Regions from separate parts of the Limnohabitans sp. genome, predicted to be linked through region 2. Evidence: predicted binding sites of a transcription regulator. Region 2 holds the regulator's gene; the other holds the start of a gene.
The links. Region 2 encodes LexA, which represses DNA repair genes until DNA is damaged. Its sites were predicted from a motif close to ACTGTATNNNNATACAGT; they were not measured.
Positions count from the first base shown of each region.

Region 1: a site for LexA is predicted at 2,158-2,175, ahead of recA (recombinase RecA). Genes of this name have one in related genera too.

Region 1 is NZ_JAAVVW010000003.1:2,025,632-2,029,038, forward strand. Features, by position in the region: gene HEQ17_RS13100 (tripartite tricarboxylate transporter substrate binding protein BugE) at 1-522, opposite strand, end outside; gene HEQ17_RS13105 (LysR substrate-binding domain-containing protein) at 631-1,593, shown strand; gene HEQ17_RS13110 (MarR family winged helix-turn-helix transcriptional regulator) at 1,621-2,139, opposite strand; gene recA (recombinase RecA) at 2,281-3,318, shown strand; gene recX (recombination regulator RecX) at 3,343-3,407, shown strand, end outside.
Region 2 is NZ_JAAVVW010000003.1:320,648-324,054, forward strand. Features, by position in the region: gene HEQ17_RS04520 (D-2-hydroxyacid dehydrogenase family protein) at 1-439, opposite strand, end outside; gene HEQ17_RS04525 (hypothetical protein) at 518-676, opposite strand; gene lexA (transcriptional repressor LexA) at 943-1,614, opposite strand; gene adk (adenylate kinase) at 1,851-2,507, opposite strand; gene kdsB (3-deoxy-manno-octulosonate cytidylyltransferase) at 2,605-3,407, opposite strand, start outside.

The DNA.
Region 1 (3,407 bases), 1.7 Mb from region 2:
GCCAGTGCTGCGCTTGAACAGCTCGCCCCACATGTGGCCGATGGTGCCGTTGCCCGGGCTGGCGTAGGACACTTGGCCGGGGTTGGCCTTGAGGTACTTGACCAGTTCGGCAAAGTCCTTGACGGGCAGGACGGCGGGGTTGACCACCAACACACCGGGGGCCTTCACGATTTCGGTCACACCCACGAAATCCTTGATGGGGTCGTACGGCAGCTTTTTGTACACGGCGGGGTTCACACCGTGGGTAGAGAGCGTGGCCACGCCCAGCGTCAGGCCGTCTGCCGGGGCGCGGGCCACCTCGGCCATGCCGATGGAGCCACCCGCACCACCACGGTTTTCCAGCACCACGGGCTGCTTGAGGATGCGCGACAGCGGCTCCTGCAGACTGCGGGCCGTGATGTCGGTGGCACCGCCCGGCGGGAACGGCACGATGATGCGCAGGGGCTGCCCCTCTTGCGCGAAAGACATTCCGGGAGCGAAAGATACAGCGGCAAGCGCTGAGAGCATGTGACGGCGTTGCATGGGTAGTTCTCCTTTGTAAAAAACGGAGATTACGGTTGGAGCGCTCGGGTGACAAGCAACAGATGGAGCTGATAACATTCCAAAAAGGAATAATCAAACTGCTGCGCCATGTCCTCGCTCCGCCGTCTTACACCCCCTTTTCACCTGTTGCGCGCCTTTTCAGGGGTGACGCGTTTTGGCAGCGTGTCCCGCGCGGCGGATGCACTGCACCTGACGCAAAGCGCAGTGAGCAAGCAGATCCGGGAGCTGGAGGACTGGGTGGGGGTGGTCCTGTTCGAGCGCAGCCGCAAGCGCCTGACACTGACCCCTGCGGGCGAGCGCTACGAGAAGGCCGTGCGCGCCGTGCTGGCTCAGCTGGAAGCCGCCACACTGGAGCTGATCACCAGCAACGATGGCGGCGGCGCGCTGCACCTGTCGAGCCTGCCCACGTTTGCCGCCAAGTGGCTGATCCCGCGCCTGCCGCAGTTTCAGCATCTGCACCCGCAGATCACCCTGCACTTCGTGCCCTACGTGCACAGCTACGACTTCGAGCGGCCCGAGCTGGACTGCTCCATCCTCTTTGGCGATGGCCACTGGCCGGGCGCGCACGCCGACTACATCACGGGCAACGAGGTCGCGCTGATCGCACCGCGCACGCTTTCAGCCGATATCGCCATCAACACACCAGGCGATGTGGCGCGCCATACGCTGATGCGCCATGTGACGGTGCCCGAGGCCTGGCTGCACTGGAGCGAGACACAAGGCGTGACAGGATTGATAAACCCGCTGGCGGGCCCGCAGTTCGACCAGTTCCAGACTATGATCCGCGCCGTTATGGCGGGCATGGGCCTGGCGCTGGTGCCGCGCTGCCTGGTGCAGGACGAGATCGCTGCCGGGCTTGTGCGCGAGCCCCTGGCCCAATACCCGATGGGCGGCGGCTACTGCGGCGACATGGGCTACTGGTTCTGCTATCCGGAAGGCCGCACACAGCTGCACGCGCTGTTGTGTTTTCGTCAATGGCTCTTGCAGGGGGCTGCGGGCGAGCCAGACGCCAAGCACGCCGCACTTGCCACGTCGACCCCATTTCCCTGATGGCCTGATCGCACCCACGCATGGCGATCATCCGCCCCCCGCGCCTGCTGCATACACCTCCAGCCCCAAAGCCACCACGGTGGCCACATCCTTGCCCACTTCGGTACGGAATTCGGCCTCGGCCTGGGCCACTGCTTCCTTGAAGGCTTGCAGCCAGGCCAGGCCCACGGGGGTGAAGACCACCCGGCGAGCGCGAGCGTCCAGCGGGTCGGGTTCGCGCTGCACCAGCCCCCAGGCCGCGCACTGGTCCACCAAATCTCCCATGGCCTGTTTGCTCATGCCCGCCGCCCGCGCCAGATCGGTCAGGCGCGAGCCGTCCAGCGCCAAATGGCGCGTGATGTGCACATGCGCGGCGCTGATTTGGTCACGCGAGGCCAGGTTGGCCAGCGCCAGCGGCACGCCCTCGTTGCCCGCCATCAGGTGCAGAACGCGCTCGTCAAACCGCCGCATGGCGTGGCCCAACAGCCGGCCCAAATGCGTCTGACGCCAGCGCTCATCCTGCAGCGCAGGGCTGCTCAAGGCGTTTGAATGGCTGTTTTCTGACATGGCTAAATGATAAGGCAAACTGACCAAAAATACTGTTTACAGTTTTATACAGCTCGTTTACAGTACTGTTCACGCATCCAGTAAACAGCACATCACCGCTGAACCCGATGCCCCAACCCATTGATATTCAAGGAGATTCTCATGAGCGACGACAACAGCGAAAAGTCCAAAGCCCTGCAAGCCGCCCTGGCCCAGATTGAAAAGCAATTCGGCAAAGGCACCATCATGCGCCTGGGTGAGGGCGAAGTCATCGCCGACATCCAGGTCGTGTCCACCGGCTCTTTGGGCCTGGACATCGCGCTGGGTGTGGGCGGTTTGCCCCGTGGCCGCGTGATCGAGATTTACGGCCCCGAGTCTTCCGGCAAAACCACCCTGACCTTGCAAGTCATCTCCGAAATGCAGCGCCTGGGCGGCACCTGCGCCTTTGTCGACGCCGAGCACGCGCTGGACGTGCAATACGCCCAAAACCTGGGCGTGAACCTGCAAGAGCTGCTGGTCAGCCAGCCCGACACCGGCGAACAAGCCCTGGAAATCGTGGACAGCCTGGTGCGTTCCGGCGCGGTCGATCTGGTCGTGATCGACTCGGTCGCAGCCCTCACCCCCAAGGCCGAAATCGAAGGCGACATGGGCGACAGCCTGCCCGGCCTGCAAGCCCGCTTGATGAGCCAGGCCCTGCGCAAGCTGACCGCCACCATCAAGAAGACCAATTGCACCGTCATCTTCATCAACCAGATCCGCATGAAGATCGGTGTCATGTTCGGCAGCCCCGAAACCACCACCGGCGGCAATGCGCTCAAGTTTTACGCCTCGGTTCGTCTGGACATCCGCCGCACCGGCACCATCAAGAAAGGTGACGACGCGATCGGCAACGAGACCAAGGTCAAAGTGGTCAAGAACAAAGTCGCGCCGCCCTTCAAGACGGCCGAGTTCGACATCCTGTTTGGCGAGGGCATCAGCCGAGAAGGCGAGGTGATCGACATGGGCGTCACCGCCAAGATCGTCGACAAGTCGGGCGCTTGGTACGCCTACCAGGGCGAGAAAATCGGCCAAGGCCGTGACAATGCCCGCGAGTTCTTGCGCGAGAACCCGGCGTTGGCCCGCGAAATCGAAAACAAGGTGCGCGAATCGCTGGGCATCCGCTTGCTGGAGTCGGCCATTGCCGAGCCCAAAGGCGAATAAAAGTCCATTAAGAGGCGGCCCCGCTTGAACAAGCCCGGATTTCAACCCTCGCTCAAAGGCCGCGCCCTGCGGCTTTTGAGTCAGCGCGA
Region 2 (3,407 bases):
CAAAATTGGTGGGCCTGCCACTGGATTTCAGGCCCGACTGCTGCCAGGCACCATGCTTGAGGTTGCTGATGTAGTGGGGCAGGCGCCGGGATGCTGCCATGATCAGAGCCCAAGTCAGTTCGGCCGGTGCAACGGGGGAGCCCATCCCTTCGGCCACGGCCACGCCCCGCTCCGTGCAAGCCGCCAGGTCGATGTGATTACCGACGCGACCTGTTTGGGCGATCAACTTCAGGCGTGGCAGTTTGTCTATCAAGGCCCTGTTCAAAGAGGTGCGTTCACGGATCAACACGATCACATCGGCATCTTTAAGTCGGCTAGACAGTTGACCAATGCCTTTGACCGTGTTGGTGTAAACCTTGGCAGGGTAGTTCTCGAGCTTGGACGCGCATTCGAGTTTGCGCACGACATCTTGGTAGTCGTCTAGGATCACAATATTCATGCCCGACATTGTGCCTTGTCAGGAGACGAAAAAGGCAGGGCGATCCCTGCCTTTTTGTGGGGTGTTTGCCAATCGGGGTCAATTTCGCGAACGCATCATTTCCAGGGCCGCAAGTCGATCCAATTCGGCGCACACATCAGACATGCGACCAGAGATCACCATTCTTCCAGTGGTTTGCGGTCTGTCCTTGAATTCGTGGAGCCTGAGAACCTCCAGACGCTGGGTGTTGATGGACATGGGTTTTGACACAGTTGTGGTGCAAACCGTGGGTCGAACTGCGCGACCGGGGTAGGGCGAAGGTTCAATGGCGCGTCTGAATTTGGCCGATTTGGACGGGTGAAAGTCCGGCAGATGTCTGAATAGACCTGAGAGGGTCAGGAGAGCGATTCCCATGTGAAACCTTTCAAAAGCATGGAGGTTGGACATAGGCAGGATTGGTGATGAGAGACATTGCGTTCAGGGCTGCTGAACAGCGCCCGCCACCTGAGTGCAAGTCGAAGGGCTTACATCAGGCTGCTGTTCCGGATCAAACCGACCGCTAGGCCCTCGATGTCAAAGGGCTCGTCTGGGTGGACGCGTATGGTTGGGTAGTCCGGATTTTCAGGCAAGAGTTCGATGCCGGTGGCTGTTTTGTTCAGGCGTTTGACGGTGACTTCTTCGCCCAGTCTGGCCACAATGATTTGTCCATTGCGAACCTCTTTGGTCGATTTCACGGCCAACAGGTCGCCATCCATGATGCCGGCATCGCGCATGGACATGCCGCGGACCCGAAGTAGATAGTCGGGTTGGGTGGAAAACAAGCTGCTTTCGATTTGGTAGCTGCGGTCAACATGTTCCTGGGCCAGGATCGGTGAACCTGCAGCAACGCGACCAATGAGTGGCAAACACAACTGACCCAAACCCGGCAGAGTCATGGTTAAAAGGTCGGTTGTTGTGCGTGGGGTGTTTCGGTTATTGCCTTTGAGACGTATGCCACGAGAAGTGCCGCTGACCAATTCAATGACCCCCTTACGGGCCAAGGCTTTGAGGTGCTCTTCTGCAGCATTGGCTGATTTGAAGCCCAGCACGCTTGCGATCTCGGCTCGCGTAGGGGGGGCACCGGCGCTGGCGATGGTGTTCTGGATGAGCTCCAGGATTTCTTGTTGCCGTGCAGTCAGTTTGGGGCTGTCAGTCATGTGCTTCCTTGGTGGGGATGGCTGTTTATTCATCCAGTGACTGTATTTTTAACCAGCTTTTCGGTTTGTGCAAGCTTTTTTTAAAAATGAGCGCGGAGGTGAACAGATGTTCTTGAGCAGTTTGCTGGAACGATCCTTTCCCGGCTTGAGCTCATGCAAATAACAAAGCCCCTGAACGGGGCGTGTTTTGGGAAGGTGGTGGTGCGCCAGCCGCTGCTCTTGAAGCGCTTCGCGGCCTAAGTGGCCAGTGCCAGGAGTGCGCGTTGGGTGATGTCTTCCACACTGCCAGTTCCGCTGATGGCTCGATATTTCGGGGCGGTCATGGCATCTGCTTGCGCCCAATTGGCGTAGTAGTCGACCAGGGGGCGGGTCTGGGCGCTGTAAACATCGAGGCGTTTTTTCACGGTCACTTCCTGGTCGTCGGCGCGCTGCACCAGGGGTTCGCCAGTCACGTCGTCTAGGCCCTCTTTTTTGGGAGGTTTGAATTTGACATGGTAGGTGCGGCCTGAGGCTGGATGCGAGCGACGGCCGCTCATGCGTTCAATGATGGCATCGAAGGGGACATCAATTTCGAGCACGTAATCGAGTTTGACCCCGGCGGCTTTCATGGCATCGGCTTGCGGAATGGTGCGGGGAAAGCCGTCAAACAGGAAGCCATTGGCACAATCGGCTTGCGCGAGGCGCTCTTTCACCAGGTTGATGATCAAATCATCGCTCACCAAAGCGCCGGATTCCATCACGGCCTTGGCTTGCAGACCCAGCGGTGTGCCGGCCTTGACTGCGGCCCGCAACATGTCGCCTGTGGAAATTTGGGGAATGTTGTATTTCTGACAAATGAAAGTGGCTTGGGTACCTTTTCCAGCTCCGGGTGCGCCCAGCAGAATCAGTCTCATGGGAAGGTCCTTGTTGTTTGTAATGGTTTGGGTCGGTCCAGCCAAATGACCAGACCTGTCAGTGTTTTGAGAATAGCACGCCATTCTCAAAGTTGGCTTACGGCCAGGGGGAGGACAGGTTTCCTTGCGCGATCAGTTGACGAATACGGGCCAGATCTTGCGGGGTATCCACCCCTGGTCCCGGGGCTTGTTGGGTCAGGTGGACGACGATCCGGTGACCATGCCACAGCGCCCGTAGCTGTTCAAGTGATTCGGTGTTTTCCAATGGAGAGGGGGGCAGGCTCGGGAAATCCGACAAAAAACCAGCCCGGTAACCGTAAATGCCGATGTGCCGCCATGGTGCGGGGCTGGGCAAAGTTTGAAATGAGCCCGATAACTGGCCATCACGCCACCACGGAATGGGGGCACGACTGAAATACAAGGCCATTTGGCGCACATCCATAACCACTTTCACGATATTCGGATTCACGAACTCTTGCAAAGAGTCAATGGCGTGGGCTGCGGTGCTCATGCTGGCTTCGGGCCGCTCGATGAGCACTCTGGCGACATCATCGATCAATCCGGGGGGTATCAAAGGCTCGTCACCCTGCACATTCACCACCACCGCTTCGTGAGCAAGTCGCAAGAGTTGGCATGCCTCCGCCAAGCGGTCACTGCCACTGACATGGTCCTTGCGGGTCAGCAGGGCCGAAATGCCGTGGCTTTGGCAGACTTGCACGATTTGTGTATCGTCGGCTGCGACCACTACATGACGGGCCTGGGACTGTAGTGCGCGTTGTGCCACCCGCACCACCATGGGCAACCCATCTATGTCGGCCAGTGGTTTGTTGGGCAGGCGGCTTGAGGCCATGCGTGCCGGTATGACCACTGTAAATTCCTGCTGGACTGCCTGATTGGTCA